Regions from separate parts of the Acinetobacter sp. C32I genome, predicted to be linked through region 1. Evidence: predicted binding sites of a transcription regulator. Region 1 holds the regulator's gene; the other holds the start of a gene.
The links. The regulator PhoB, encoded in region 1, activates phosphate uptake and scavenging genes when phosphate is short. The targets are predictions, from matches to a motif close to TGTCATNAANCTGTCATAA.
Positions count from the first base shown of each region.

Region 2: the regulator PhoB is predicted to act here: its motif matches at 2,079-2,097, upstream of NDN13_RS04120 (porin).

Region 1 is NZ_CP098480.1:2,910,843-2,919,202, forward strand. It holds gene NDN13_RS13890 (DUF445 domain-containing protein) at 1-128, shown strand, start outside; gene NDN13_RS13895 (pyridoxal phosphate-dependent aminotransferase) at 373-1,527, shown strand; gene NDN13_RS13900 (MATE family efflux transporter) at 1,625-2,992, shown strand; gene NDN13_RS13905 (SDR family NAD(P)-dependent oxidoreductase) at 3,055-3,882, opposite strand; gene NDN13_RS13910 (TetR/AcrR family transcriptional regulator) at 4,183-4,860, shown strand; gene phoB (phosphate regulon transcriptional regulator PhoB) at 5,112-5,822, shown strand; gene phoR (phosphate regulon sensor histidine kinase PhoR) at 5,832-7,190, shown strand; gene NDN13_RS13925 (DUF2147 domain-containing protein) at 7,300-7,767, shown strand; gene NDN13_RS13930 (PACE efflux transporter) at 7,841-8,293, opposite strand.
Region 2 is NZ_CP098480.1:864,788-873,147, forward strand. It holds gene NDN13_RS04115 (LysR family transcriptional regulator) at 1-728, shown strand, start outside; gene NDN13_RS04120 (porin) at 837-1,940, opposite strand; gene NDN13_RS04125 (HIT family protein) at 2,194-2,607, opposite strand; gene NDN13_RS04130 (YARHG domain-containing protein) at 2,702-2,971, opposite strand; gene NDN13_RS04135 (hypothetical protein) at 3,806-4,087, shown strand; partial or broken gene NDN13_RS04140 (hypothetical protein) at 4,180-4,634, shown strand; gene NDN13_RS04145 (lysozyme) at 5,622-6,209, shown strand; gene NDN13_RS04150 (DMT family transporter) at 6,513-6,830, opposite strand; gene NDN13_RS04155 (BLUF domain-containing protein) at 7,023-7,466, opposite strand; gene NDN13_RS04160 (LysE family translocator) at 7,919-8,360, shown strand, end outside.

The DNA of each region.
Region 1 (8,360 bases):
TGATCGCCAAAATCGAAAGTGAAGTTGGCGGTGATTTGCATATGATCCGCGTCAACGGTGTGATTGTCGGTGCGTTTATTGGTTTAGCACTCGGTGTGATTCGTGCCATTGTTGAAAATGTTTTGTAAATAAATCAAATCGTAAAATTCTCTAGCTCAATTTAAGTTGGGATCAACTATCGTGACGGCGGCATGGATGCCGCCCGTAGTGCTGCGGCCTCAAGGATGGGCCGTCAGCACTACAAAGGATTTTTGTTACTTTTCATCCTTGAAAAGTAAAACATGCCTATGCAAATTACATATAATTTCTCACAGCATACGAGGCTGTGCAGAGTCATCGTAAAAAAGAAATTAGACATAAAAAGGACATCCGATGTTGCAACTTCAGTCAAAACTCCCAAGCCAAGGCGTCACCATTTTTAGTGTCATGACTGAACTCGCACACCGACTCAATGCCCTGAACCTGTCTCAAGGTTTCCCAGATTTCCCTGCGCCACCTGCATTGCTCGAAGCCCTCAGCCAAGCGACACTTTCAGGCTATAACCAATACCCTGCGGGTGATGGTGTACTGACTTTAAGACAACAACTGGCGACACAATTCTTAGCGCGTGATCAGTTGCAACTCGATCCAGTCACTGAGATCACCATCACCCCTGGCGCAACCATTGCAATTTTCTGTGCCATTCAAGCCTGTATCCACGCTGGCGATGAAGTGATTATTTTCGATCCAAGCTATGACAGCTATGCCCCTGCGGTTCAGTTGGCAGGTGGAAAATCAGTGCATATCCATTTAGATGCACCCAGCTTTCAGGTGAATTGGCAAAAGGTCAAAGACAGTATCAATGCCAACACTCGCATGATTATTGTCAACACCCCACACAATCCAACAGGGGCAATTTGGTCAGAACAGGATTGGCGACAGTTAATTGAGCTGATTCAAGATAAAAATATCGTAGTGCTCTCCGATGAAGTCTATGAACATCTGATTTTTGATGGGCAAAAACACCATAGCGCACTGCAATTTCCAGAATTGCGTGAACGCAGCTTTGTGATTGGTTCTTTCGGCAAAACCTATCATGTCACAGGCTGGAAAACCGGCTATTGTGTTGCTGCGCCACAACTCATGCGCCTGTTCCGCCAAATCTATCAATTTGCCAATTTCTGTGGCACCACCCCGTGCCAGATTGCACTAGCCAACTATATGCAACAACACCCTGAGCATATTCAAGAATTGCCTAGTTTTTATCAGGCGAAACGTGATCTGTTCAACGCCCAAATTCAAGATTCACGTTTCGACTTCATTCCATCTCAAGGCACCTATTTCCAAAATCTGGATTACAGCAACATTCGTCCTGATCTTAATGATGTCGAGATGTGCCAATTTCTTGCGGAGCAACATAAAATTGTGGCCATTCCAATTTCGGTGTTCTATCAACAAGCACCAGCCTCATTACGCCTGATTCGTTTCTGTTTTGCCAAAACCGATCAAACACTGCAACGCGCAGGTGAAATCCTCGTACAATGTTGATCAACAAAAAGAAACTGAACCCTCATCTTCAACACAACTGAAAATGTTATGTTGACAAAAATACAATCGTTTCAGGATGAAGCGTGAAGGAAATTGAATGACACCACGCCAACCCTTGGTCATGCAGCCGAATCTCTGGAAAACCTTTTTTGTGTTTCTGGTGCCGTTGATTGCCACCAATATTTTGCAAAACCTGTCGGGAACCATTAATACCATCTTTGTCGGTCAAATGATGGGAGTCAATGCAATTGCCGCAGTCTCGGTATTCTTCCCCATCCTGTTCTTTTTACTGGCTTTTGTAATTGGAATTTCTGCAGGCTCCACGGTGCTGATTGGACAGGCATGGGGTGCGCAGAATCTAGAAAAAGTTCGCTCAGTGATTGGTTCCACTGTATTTATGACCTTGATCGGCGGCAGCATTATTGCAGTCTTGGGCCTGATCTTCGCCAAACATATTTTGGAGTTGCTGGGTACCGATCCTAAAGTGATGCACCTGTCCTTGCCTTATGTACAATGGATGTTGGTGGGCAGTCCCTTACTGTTCGTCTATATTATTTATACCTCAATCTTGCGGGGTGTCGGTGATAGTGTGACGCCACTGATTGCCCTGAGTCTCACCAGCTTGATTGGTTTGGGCGTAACCCCCGTTTTACTGAAAGGTTATTTTGGTTTTCCAGCGTTAGGTATTGTTGCCCCTGCGATTGCAACCATTATCGGTTATGCCGCGGTGCTGATTTTTTTAGCAATTTATCTAAATTATAAAAACCATCCACTGAAAATTGATGGTCTATTGCTGCAACATATTCGCCATGATGCAGAACTGAGTAAATTAATTTTAAAACTCGGAATTCCAACAGGGATTCAGATGGTCACCACCTCCTTAGCGGGTCTGGTGATTATTGGCTTGATTAACCATTATGGTGCACATGCCACCGCTGCTTACGGCGCAGTCAATCAGGTACTGAACTACATTCAATTTCCAGCCTTGTCAATTTCGATTGCCGCTTCGATTTTTGCTGCACAAGCGATTGGTGCAGGTAAACCTGATTTACTGGCCAAAGTCACCCGTACCGCTTTAGGTATGAATTTCTTATTTACCGGTAGTTTAATTGCCTTGGCTTATTTGTTCTCAAAATATCTGATGGCGCTGTTTATTACCGATCACAGTGTGATTGAACTGGGTCAACAACTGTTATTTATTGTGCTGTGGTCGATTCTGTTCTTTGGTGCCAGTGCTATTTTTGCATCGATTATGCGTGCCAGTGGTGCGGTCAATATCCCAATGCTCATCAATATTTTCACAATTGTTCTGATCGAAGTGCCATGCGCGTATTGGTTTAGCTCATTGTGGGGCTTAACAGGCATTTGGATTGCCTATGCACTGTCCTTTGTCTGTCTATGTCTGTTCCAAGCCTTTTATTATCAATTCTTTTGGAAAAAGACCAAGATTAAGGTACTGATCTAAAATCATCTTCTTATGCAAATAAAAAAGCCATTCACAAGGAATGGCTTTTTTATGCTGATAACTTACATCATCTTGGTTGCAAGCGCTGCAATACGTTGATAACCCGTCGGGAATAAACGTTGGAACGAATCCACAATACGCGCATCGGTACCAATCAATAAACGGCGTTTATCTTTCAATACTGCATTTAAAATTTGACGAGCGGCTTCTTCTGGTGGGGTACGTAGGAACTTGTCAAATTGCTTGATTGATTTGTTCGGGTCCATGCCCAAGCTCTTCAAACTGTCATTCATTTTCGCTGCTTTGGCGATATTGGTACGAATCCCGCCCGGATGTACGCAGAGTGAGCTGACACCGCCCTTCTCAATATCTAGCTCTTGGCGCAGTGATTCAGTAAAACCGCGTACCGCAAATTTAGTTGCGTTATACGCCGATTGCGTTGGTTGCGAGGTTAAACCAAAAATACTGGAGATGTTGATGATATGCCCATCTTTGGTTTGTTTAATGAATGGCAGGAATTCTTTGGTGCCATAGACCACACCCCAGAAATTAATCCCAACGATCCATTCTAAATCTTCATAGCTTGCGCCTTCGACAGTTGAGCCAAGTGCTACGCCTGCGTTATTGAAGATCAAATTGACTGAGCCATGATCCTGTACCGTCTCTTGTGCCCACTGTTTCACCGCATCACGGTTTGAAACATCGAGTACTTTGGTGGTCACTGTTACAGGATACTGCTTCACCAATTCAACGGTTTGTGCCAGACCTTTGTCATTGATATCACTCAACGATAAATGACAGCCTTGTTTCGCCAATAAAACGGCCAATTGTTGTCCAATCCCAGAACCTGCACCGGTGATCGCTGCGACTTTATTTTTAAAATTTTTCATTGCCTATCCTTTGTACTGCGAATGATACGCACATATTCGCTCAGACCATGTGCTGTTTAACCTGTAACCAATATAATTTTGACAATACGTGTTGTCAATATAGTACACTCTAGCTTTAAGACAAATGGCAATAACCAACATCCTACATGTCATAATAGGCCTATTTACATTTCATGACTGATGATGTTTAAAAGAGACAAGGCATATTTTCAAAATTTGGTTATGCTAGTCAGCACAACATAGTTGAAATGCATATATTAGACACGCGGTTTAAAGACTTTTTAGGGAACGGTTTTTTCAATGGCAACTCAAGATCAAGCGACAAGCAAGAAAAAAAATACAGAAGCGAAAGAACGACAATTTAAAGGTCTGTCTTTAACCGAGCGCAAAGAAGCACGTCGTGAAAAATTGATTGAAGCAGGTATTGCAACCTACGGCACACAAGGCTTTTTCTCAGTCACGGTCAAAGATGTCTGTAATGAAGCCAAGCTGACTGAACGCTATTTTTATGAATCATTTAAGAAAAGTGAAGAACTATTTCAAACCGTATTCTTAAAAATGATTGAAAAAATGCAAACCTGCTTAACCCAAGCTGTCCTCATGGCAGCACCTGAACCCAAGAATATGGTGACTGCAGGTTTGTCAGCGTTATTGAGCGCGATTAAAGATGATCCTCGTATGGCACGGATTATTTATATTGATGCCATGCTGGTGCAGGATTTACATAATCAAGCCACCATTCAAGAAACGCTGACCCAATTCGATCGCATTATTCAGGGCTTCGTGATGATCACCATGCCCAATGCCCCACATAGCACTGAAGAAGTCTCGTTGATGGCAACTGGCCTAAATGGTTATGTCACCCATATTATTATTCGTTGGGTCTCGGAAGGCTTCAAACAGCCTCTGGAAGATGTTTTGTCCGCCTGCTGTGCTGTCTTTTTGTCTTTTATCGAAACCACCTCGCAAAAAAATTAAAATCGTTTTACAGTTTTGTGACACACAAAGCTGTTAAACTACAGTTAAGTTAAGCAAATGAATTCATTTGCTTTATTGCTAGGCAAATTGTCATCAATCCGTCACGACTCTGCCCCATGCTTGTCACAATTTATTGCTAAATTCGACTTTATTAATTCTTTTGCAATGATATTGTCATAATTAATCTTTGTAATAAGCCTGTCATAACAACAAAACGGTTAAACCGTTACAGATTTTAAGGGTATTGCGCTGTGAAAGATGACTATATTTTAATTGTCGATGATGAGCTACCGATCCGCGAAATGATCCATACCTCTTTGGATATGGCAGGCTTCCAATGTTTACAAGCTGAGGATGCCAAACAAGCGCATCAGATTATCGTTGATCAGCGTCCTGCGCTTATTTTGCTGGATTGGATGCTACCGGGTGGCGTGAGCGGTGTGGATTTATGCCGTCGCCTCAAACGCGATGAAAATTTGGCCGAGATTCCTGTGATCATGCTAACTGCACGTGGTGAAGAAGACCACAAAGTACAAGGTCTGGACGCAGGTGCCGATGATTACATGACCAAGCCATTTTCAACCCGTGAACTGGTCTCTCGTATCAAAGCGGTATTACGTCGTGCCAATGCATTGAGCGGTGAGAAAGTGATTGATGCCAATGGTTTATTACTTGATCCTGTCAGCCAGCGCGTGAGTTTCGGCAACAGTATTTTAGATATGGGCCCAACCGAATATCGTTTATTGGCCTTCTTCATGACCCATCCTGAGCGCGCCTATACCCGTGCTCAACTCCTAGATCAGGTCTGGGGTGGCAATGTCTATATTGAAGACCGTACCATTGATGTGCATATCCGTCGTTTACGCAAAGTGTTAGAGCCTTTTGGTGTCGACCGTTTTGTACAAACCGTTCGTGGCACAGGTTACCGTTTTTCGACACGAGCAGATTTAGCAGTAGGTTAAAAATCCTTTATGTATGAGCCTTACCCCGTCCCTGAACTGGCACGTGAACACCAACGTTTTCGCTACAGCAGTTTATGGACCTTTGCAAAACAAGATTTAAGACTGTTACTTTTTTTCTTATTGATTGCAAGCTTAGTCGGATTCGGGGTGGGTTACTTCTGGAGCTGTATTTTTATTGCCTTCGTGCTGTTTTTTTTCCTACAGCTACGCTCGCTTTATCTGGTCAATGAATGGATTTCCAATCGCCCTTATGATGTCCCACCCAATCTGAACGGGATTTGGGGCGCTTTGCTGTTCAATGTTTACCGTGCACAACGTCAAGAACGCATTGTTCAAGCGGAGATGGTCGGATTGATTGATCGGGCGCAATCCTCTCTGGTGGCATTGGCCGAAGCGGTGGTTTTAATTGATGATCAACATCAAATCGAATGGTGGAATCCTGCCGCTGAGAAACTGTTAGGGATTAGCCCTTTGGATCGTGGCCGCAACTTATTGTCGATTCTGCGCCAACCCAATTTTATTGAATATTTCAACCATAGCCATCAATCTCCTGATGGTATCCGTTTACAGGCGCAGATGGATGAAGAACGTTATGTACAGGTCAAACTCACCCGTTTTGGTGGAGAAAGCCGTCTGCTGGTCGCGTATGACACCACACGGGTGCATAATCTGGAACAAATGCGTAAAGACTTTGTCGATAATATTTCACATGAGTTACGCACACCATTGACCGTGCTCAGTGGCTATATCGAAACCTTTACCGATCAAGATGATATTACCCCGCGTTGGAAACGTGCTTTCACCCAGATGCAATCTCAGACCAAACGGATGAATGCCTTGGTCAATGACCTCTTATTATTATCAAATTTAGAAAATAATAAGAAAGTCGCAAAGAATCAGATTATTGATATGGCCAATCTGATGAACCAAATCTTTGATGATGCCCGTGCCTACAATCTCGATTATGGTCATACCCTCAATCTGGATATTGATAGCCATTGCGACCTGATTGGTTCTGATATCGAAATTGCCAGTGCATTCAGTAATTTAATTACCAATGCGATTAAATACACGCCTGCAGGTGGCATCATCACCATTGGCTGGCATGAAGATGGCGATCATGCGTACTTTACCGTACAGGATAATGGCATCGGGATTAACCCAAAACATTTGCCGCGTCTAACAGAACGTTTCTACCGTGTCGATAGCGCACGTAGCCGTCAAACAGGTGGAACAGGATTAGGGCTTGCGATTGTGAAACACGTGTTGATGCAACACGGTGCGCACTTGGAAATTACCTCTAAAGAAAATGAAGGTTCGACCTTTACTGCGGTGTTCCCGAAAGAACGCTTATACCGCATGATTTAAACCTGAAGGGAACTGCTAAGTTCCCTTAAATATGATGTGATCATTCCACTAAAATAATATAATAAATTGTTGTTTCATTTCATTATTTATATTTCTCGATGTATTCCTCATGCTCAATACCCCTTTTCTTCGTGCTTGTATTCTCTTACTTGGACTCAATACCCCTTTGGCAATTCATGCTGCTCCAACAGATCCGCTGATTGGGACGTGGAAAGTCGTGGATGAGCGTACGGGCTCGTATCTGTCTGATATCGTCATTCGCAAACATTCTGCGACCGAGCAATACAGTGCGGTGATTGTCAAAATGTATCCTTCTGCCAAGGAGGCTGCACCGACCTTATGTACAGCATGTACAGGTACTTTAAAAAACCAGCAGATTATCGGTATGGAAGTGCTAACTGGTCTAAAGATGTTGAGTCAAAATGAAGAATTTGGACAAGGTGTTTGGCTCAATCCTTATGATGGTCACAAATACAACCTGAATGGACGCCTCAGCAAAACAGGCAAAATGTTGAGTATCAATGCCAAAAATCCAAGCAATAATAGTTTCCGTAATATGACTTGGATTCGACTTTAATAATTTAAATTTCACATAAAAAAGAGTGCATAAAATGCACTCTTTTTTATAAATTTAAGCATAAGACTGCCAATTAAGAGCTGGTTTTGGCACTCATCGCTGCTGGCTCAAGCAAATGACTAGGCAACCCAAAAATATGATCAAAAAAGTAATTATAAACAAAGGTATAACATGGAATCAGCACCATTAAACTAAAATCGAGCAAGAAGGCTTTGACTAAACTGATCTGCATCCACCAGGCAATCAAGGGAATCAAAATCATCACCAACACAATTTGAAAGCCAATGGCATGTGCCACACGTCTGAGTACCGTACGTTTTTTTGATGTCTGCTTCTTTTCCCACATCTCAAACACAGCGTTATAAAAGAAATTCACCGTCACTGCAATTACCGCAATCAAGATCGATAAAGGCCCTGTATGGCTGATGGTGGTACCTGAAAGCACTGCCAGCACCATTGCACAGATAAAAAAGCTAAAAACTTCATAGAAAAACACATAAGTGACTCTTCTCTTGGTTCCTTGCATGACCACACCTTAAAATCAATAATGGGTGGATTTTACGCTTTAAATTTGATAAAAAAAGTCAATCGTC
Region 2 (8,360 bases), 2.0 Mb from region 1:
GTGAACGTGGACGTGGTGGTTTTGCATTAACTCAAAAAGGTGAAATGTTTTTTCAGGAAGCCAAGCGCATACTCAATGAGTTAGAAAATTTTTCCAGACATACTGCTCAGATCAAAGGCGAACTGACGGGTACCATTAAAATAGGGATGCTGGATTCGATGGTGACAGATCGAAATATCCCTTTAGATCAAATCATCCAACAGTTTTCAGAACAGAATCCAAATGTTTATATTAAATTGCAGGTGCAACCTCCCTATGAGTTGCAGATGGGGATTTTGGAAAATCGTTTTGATGTTGCGATTGGATCTTTTTTTCTAAAGATGAATGGCGTGATGTATCAAGCCTTGCACAAAGAACAGCAGTGGTTGTTTTGCAGTGACACACATCGTTTATATAAGCAGCAAGGTCTAACGGCAGAAATTATTCGGCGTGAAAAAATGGTCAGTCGTGGTTATTGGAGTCATACCGAATTGGCCAAACAAGGATTTAAGCATTCTTTTGCTACAGTTGATTCGATGGAAGCACAATTAGTGCTTATTTTATCAGGACAATATATTGGTTATTTACCAGAGCATTTTGCCCAATATTGGGTGGAACAGCAACGCTTAAAAGTGTTACTTCCAGCAACATTTGGCTATACAGCACCATTTTCGCTTATTTTTAGACGAGGCAGAACCAAAGAGCCTGTTATTCAGAGTTTCCGTAAAATTATCAAAGACTTTTTTTGATGGGAGCTTCCGAGTTAAGAAATATCGAAGTATTGTGAGTGCAATACAAAAAGAAAAAGGGCTGATCAAGATCGCCCTTTTTCTTATAAGATAGGAAGTAGCTTCAAATTAGAAGTTATATTCCATACCAAAACCGATGGTTGTTTTCTTATCATCTTTCACTAACCAATCACGTTTTTGTTGACCTACAACACCGTAGAAACGTGTTTGTTTGTTGATTTGATAATCAGCACCTACACCGTAAAGATCTTGTTTACGATCTTCACGACCATTCACTTCAGTTGTAGAAGAGATATATTCTGCTTTTAACTTCACAGGAGTAGAAGGGATTACGTATGCAGCTGTTACGCCATAAGCATCTTCTTGCAAGCCTTTATAAGATGTTACAACAGCTGGAGTACCGCTTGTTACCGCAACAGTGTCATCTGTTGGTTGAGCTGTTTGCCATAATGCACCAAACACTAGACCATCAACACCTGCAGGCGTTAAATCCAAAGAACCTGTTACACGGATGGCATCTGAATAAACGCTATTATCACCGCTTAAGTCACTATAAGCATTATATTTAGAAGCGACGCCAAAGTTACCTGCAACAGCTGCTGCTAAGCCCCAATCTTTATTTTCATAAGTAAGAGAGGTAGAAACACCATCACCAAAACCATCACGGCTGCCTTTTTGGCCTTTTGCATTATTTTTAACAGCTGATGATTCTTCACCTTGTTGGAACATGATGTTGAATGCTAGACCGCCAAGTAATTTTTTATCTGTTTCAAAGCCAATCACGTTCTTTAAACGATCTTCACCCACTAAAACTTTAGTCATATCCAGTTCATTGTGGTCGTTGAAAATATCTTGGTTGTTACCCGCAGCATTTTTAAAGTAAGAATCGAACTGACCTACTTTTAAAGTACCGATACCATCAGATTTAATACCGACATAACGGTTACGGTTACTGAATACATCACCGTCACCATCTGCACTAATTTGCCATTCGATCAAGTAAACTGCAGAAAGGTTATCAGTCAGTTTTTCTTCACCTTTCACACCAATACGAGAAGCGTTAGAGTTTACTTTTGTTACGCTTTCATCTTTAAAGCCATTTTTATCGATTTGATCTAAAGTCACATTGAGCTTACCATACAATGTTGGTGCTGCTTGTGCTGCATTCATGGCTAAAGTTGCTACAGTAGCAGCAAGAAGCAATTTTTTCATTGAGATTTCTCCAAAACACTTTTTTGTAAATGGCTGATGCCTTAGTTACTGTTATAAGCTTGCTTATGTACATAAAGTTACATAGCTCACTGACTTGTATGCAGTATCGGTAAACTTTGTGACAGAGAAGTGAAAGAAAAATGACAGTTTGATGACGATTCATATTTAGTAATAATTATATTTCTTCTTGTTTTTTATATAATTAGAAAACAAAAAAACGGAGTAATCACTCCGTTTTTATAAAAATCAGTGCTTAAAGTGCAGCTTTGATTTTTTCAGCGAGCGCTGTAATTTTGTCTTGATCACCCATTTTTGCGGCATGACGACCAAGTTCATGTACTGAACTTGGAATTAGATGGAAATGCACATGAGGGACGGTTTGTCCCGCTGCTACACCTGAAAGCTGCATAAGGACGATACCTTTGGCATCTAAAGCAGTTTCCATTGCCTTGGCAATTTTCTGCACGATTTGAATGGTATATGCAGCTGCATCGGCAGGGAGGTCCAATAAGGTAACAGCTGGACTCTTTGGAATCACTAAAGCATGACCATCTGCTTGGGGCATGATATCCATAAAAGCGAGAACCTGATCGTCTTCATAGATTTTGATTGCAGGTAATTCACCACGTAGGATTCGTGCAAAAATATTTTGGTCATCGTATGCCATGATTCATCCTTTAGATAGGCTTATTTTTCAATAATTGAATTCACTCTCTGATTCGAGAGTGAATTGACGCGTTTAAAACACGATATTTGGTTGCTTATTTGCAGTTAAGCTCTTTTTGACGAGCTTTGATTTCATCAAGACGTTGTTGTTCTTTATCAGAAAACTTTGGCTTAGTCGTATGGCAATTTTCGTTACCAAACTTCGCTTTAGCATCAGCGTCTTTAAAACAGAATCCTTTAGATGCATAGATCAGGTTCGAGTCATCCTGTAACTTTTTACATTCTTGTTCTGGTGTTGCAGCTTGTACACTAAAACCTGTTAGGGTAATTAAGCCAGCAAAAACCGCAACCATTAACTTATTCATGAGGTGTTCCTCTAATCAAAAAAGTATAAATCAATGCTGTATGAAGTTAGATCCATATGGCGCTTGATCGCTACGCATATACCAATATAAGGTTTATTAATGAAATTTCAATGAAACTGTATGGTACGAGTGTAAGTTTACTCCATAATTTATCCTTATAATATGGAAAAGCCTTATATATCAAGAACTTTGTTGTAATTTTATATAAAACAACTGATTAAGATGATTTTTATTGTGCATTAAATTGCTTGTTTTATGGTATTTCGCTCTTTTTAAAGGTTTATTTATATATTGATTACTGCCATATACGTTTTAACAAAATAAAATGTAAATGATATTTGAGATTGTATTAGTTCAATTGCAGAATAAACAATGAAGATTGTAAATGGATTTGAAATCATAAAAATTGGATCGTGAATGCTTTATTCAAAATATTTAGAATGAATAAGAGTCAACGCGGATTAAAAAATAAAGGCTCACTAAACTAAATAGTGAGCCTTTGGGGTGGCGTCCTTCGTTCTTTCGATTGACTACGGGCTTATCTTAATCAATTTAAATAATTGTTAATTACCGCTTGTGTCAATGGGAGTAAAATTACTGACCCAACGGCAGGAACCCTGTGAAGTATCAACACAACCATCGGGAAGTCCTTGCTCCTGCACCGCTATTATAGTGAATACTGGACTTGCATTGGAAGTAATCCTAATCTTTTGATTGCGATGTGTCTGAGATTTAAATATAATTAATTGATATTTATTTGGTTTTATAAATTAAATTTCTAATTTATTACCTAAGCGCCATTGAAATTTAAGCTTTTTAACAAGAATATGAAAAATGCTGAAATATATTAAAAGCAACCTTCCCATCCTTATCTTGATCATTATTGTTATAGGGGGACTCGGCTATCCCCTTTACTCAGGTAAATGGATTATGGCTCCCCGACTAAGCGAAATTGACAGTAAATGTTATGGGGTAGATGTACCAAGCAGCATTGAGCATAACAAAGTACTACTTTTTTGTTCATGTGTTCATACGGTCGGTATTGAAAATAAAGAAGAGAAATATAAGTATTGTACCAATAGAATGGATAAAATTACTTACCGACAAGATTCTTGATGATTTGGTCTTTAGTGTTTAAATTTGAAAGAATTGTGTAGAAATTATAAAATATATCCTTGTCTTTCTTTATTTTATATTGAGTATACTTAATGAAAAAAATATTAATATTTCTAATAAATTCAGTTGTGACTGTTTCTGTGTATAGTGCTGATGATTTGTTTAATAAGCCTCCATCACTTTTAATCTTAAAAAAATGACACACCCGAATATGAAATCAAAAGTCGTGAACATGTTGATTTCTTTGAGTCAGCAAAGCAACAAGAACAAGATCGTCTAAATCAGCATGATGTAAATGCGGCGAAGATGTATGAAACTCGGTCAAATACATCTAATATGAGCCCATTTGAACGATCTCAATATCTTCTAAAAAACAATGATACTCGTGCTTTAAATGCGTATGAATATGAGCAACAATTAAATTCATTGCAGAAGGCTCGAAATAGAGGCGTCATTTCAGACCGAGATTATAATTACCCAGCAAAATCATATGCCTTTAGAGCAAAAGAATAATCAGCTTAAATTATCAGTTCCAGTTGGAGAATAAATTCAGTTCGTTTAAATGCTCATCGAAAGGTGGGATTTTTCAGTTTTATCGCTTATGATAGATAATACTTTATTTTAATTAGAATTTTTATATGAACATTGTTTTTATCATTTTGTCTATATTTTTTATTTTCGCGCTTATAGCCAAGTTCAGCAAGAAGAAATAAGCTTTTGTCGATACGATGTTCTGATACTCTACAGCTCATCATTATTTAGTTGATCTTTAAAATTTAATCAAAATAAGCATAATTTTGTTGATTTGCGTCACACTTTTATCTATATTTGCCATGTTGTTTGACAATAACTAAACAACAATAACCTTCATTCAGCGCAAAAAGAATTAAGGGGAAGCCCACTCATCGAGTGGGCTTTTTAATTGTATATAACCCTGAATTTACTATGCAGCTTAAAGTATGGAAAGTGGAGCTACAAGGGCGAGTCTGTTGCCTCAAATTGAATGATAAAGCAAAATTATTAAGGATTACAAAATAAAAGCCCATAGTTTGGGCTCTTAATAAAGACTTCACTGTGACCATGATTCTTTTATCCTACTCAGCTTCAAAGGAAACTGTTAGGGGCGGCGTCCTTCGTTCTTTAGGCTTCCCAAGGCGTTACCTTTGCGGAAGCAGACCCGGTTAAAATTGGCCCAACGGCAGGAACCCTGTGAAGTATGAATACATCCATCGGGAAGTCCTCGCTCCTGCAAGCGTAATTTTAGCTAGTATGTTGGCTGAAGGCAATTGAATGAAGATTAATTGGTAGGCTTTGATAAATGTCGATTAAAGAGACATTGTGATTATTCAGCATATTGTTACATTCAATAGGTTTTGATTGATTGGTTAGAGATGATGTAATGCAAATGTTGAACGTTAAGGATTGTCAGTGCTTTGATATATTTAGCGTTAATATACGGTTTTCAATCTTTATGAATGATATTGTGGATTTATTTGGTTAGATCGAATGATGTGAAAATGGTAGGTGAGGAATCATGAAGACTATCTTGGATTATTTCCGCAAGCACATTGATGTTAGGCACCCTCAAAAATGGAATGATGCTAAAGATAAGCAAATGAATGTTGCAACGGCTTATGATACCGGCGATATGTTAGGTGCAGCCTTTGATTTTGAAATGTCTATAAGTGCTCATGGTATCAATCTTATTACAAGCTTTGAGGATTTAAAGCTACATGCCTATGACGATAGCGTTGGTGTGTGGTCTATTGGATTTGGCACCACAGTTTATCCAACGGGTGTTCGAGTTAAGCAAGGGGATTATTGTACATCAGAGCAAGCAAAGTCTTTTTTTCAACATGATTTAAAGTACTTTCAAAAGGCTGTAAATGAAGCTGTCACTGTTCCACTTTCTCAGAATCAATTCGATGCTCTGGTTTCATTAGCATACAACATCGGCAGCAATGCTTTCAAAAATTCGACATTGCTAAAGTATTTGAATGCACTAGCTTACCAAGATGCGGCAGACCAGTTTTTGGTTTGGAATAAAGGTGGTGGTAAGGTCTTAAAAGGATTAGTTCGCCGTCGGGAGGCTGAGAGAAAGTTGTTTCTAAAAAGAGGTTAAGGCCATATAAACCAAGAATAGATATTTGAAGAATGTTTTGGGTTCGAAATACCAGCTAGGGTTTATGAAATTTGGCGTACCATCGGATTAGGGGCTTGTTCTAAATGTGCTTCTGCATTTATTACTGCCTTAAATCTATGTAATCCCGCAGATAGGAATCCTAAATTTGATACAACAGCACCATTCTTACAGTTGGTTTTCTAATTTGGCTATTGCTTATTTTATATCTATTAAAATGAATAAAAATTAGAATTGAATTCTGTAGTATAAAGCCCTCAATTGAGGGCCTTATACAATTGAAAACTAGGGTGTTGTCACTTTCATTAATACCACACCGAATACGATAGATGCAGCAGCTAATAGGCGTAAAAAACCCATAGGTTCATGTAAAAAGAATATTCCAATCAGAAAGGCACCAACAGCTCCGATTCCGACCCAAATCGTATAAGCAGTGCCTAAAGGCAAGGTCTTCATAGCGACAGCCAGTAAACCGAAACTCAAAATCATGAATACAATGGTAATGATGCTAGGGGTGAGCCTGGTAAAACCGTCAGACATTTTCATTGAATATGCCCATACAATTTCAAAAATACCAGCTAAAATTAGATATGCCCAAGCCATTTCGACACCTCATTATTAATATTTTAGGTCGTCCTAAAGCTTGAAAATTGAATAAAGAGGTCGTCCTCTTCGTAAGCTATATAAACATTGCCAGAAGATAACTTCAATTTATTTTTGTTAAATTTTATTCCGATTGGTAAAAAGGTATCTAAAAGGGCAGATACCTTGAGTGTAAAAGAAAAGCCACTTTAGTTATGAAACATATGCTTGTACATCATATTCAGGCTCTCCAGCTAGAACAGAAACGAATTTCTCAACGGTTTCGGCCGTTAACAAATAAGGGTTAAACTCTTCTAAATGATATTTCATAAAAAAGTCTGAAATGTTCTGATTGATGGGTGAAAATTTCATAGACCACTGAGAGAAAAATGGATTCTCGCACACCGTGTAATAGAGAATTTCACAATTGATATGACGTTCATCTTTCACAATTTTGTTATAAAATAAATCATCAACAATGTCTTTTTGACCTTCTAAACATTGTACAAAATAACCATGACCATAATATAAAACACCTCTAATATCATTGCGGTAATTAAAGTCTACAGCTTCATCGAGAATTTTAATTAAATCTGTTTTTAAGTTAGAGTCAATATGCTTAATTTTACTTACGTATAAAAGTCTAACAGACTCCATTAGATATGCTCATTTTGAGGGTTGAGCTTTTGTTATATAGAAAAAACAATGTCTTGTATAGTTTAGTCTGTAACACAGATATCGAATTTTATAAGCTGTGATTTTCTAGAGCTAGGTAAAGTGAAGTGGTAGTAGGTCATGTTTTTTCACGCAGAAGTGAGATGGCCTCTTCAATATTTAGACTTGAATTTCTTCTATGAATTCTTAGGAATAATCATAATATTGTGTGAAATACGTGGCTCTATCTATATGGAATTATTGAGAATAATGTGACTTTTATCACACATATACGAAAGATTGGTTAAATTTAAAATCAAATTGCAAATGAATTAATCTTTTGATTTTTAATGAAAAATATAAGAATAAATATTTTTGGTTACAACCATTTTGTCGACAAAACTAGATCTGGTTTGCCATATTGCGTTTGCGAAACTTAGCAAAGGTATTTGTCTATGGTGTCATTTCTATTTATTGGTTTGATCATTACGATCTTACTAACACCAGGTCCAACGAATACATTATTGGCTTCGTCTGGAATCCAAACGGGTATTAAAGGTTCACTAAAATTAATCCCTGCTGAGGTTATTGGTTATTTTATTGCCATTACAACATGGGGCTTTTTACTTGAGTCTGTTTCACACTATGTGCCTTGGCTACCGCCTTTAATTAAGCTGCTTAGTGCGACTTTTATTATCTATTTGGCAATTAAGTTATGGATTACTTCAACCAAAGAGTTGGATTTGAACCAACCTTTGATTACGTCTAAGGCTTTATTTGTAGCAACCTTACTGAACCCTAAAGCTTTATTATTCGCTTCAGCCATTTTTCCACACACTGCTTGGCTCAACCTACATGAATATATTGTTCATATGGGCATATTCTTAGCATTGATCA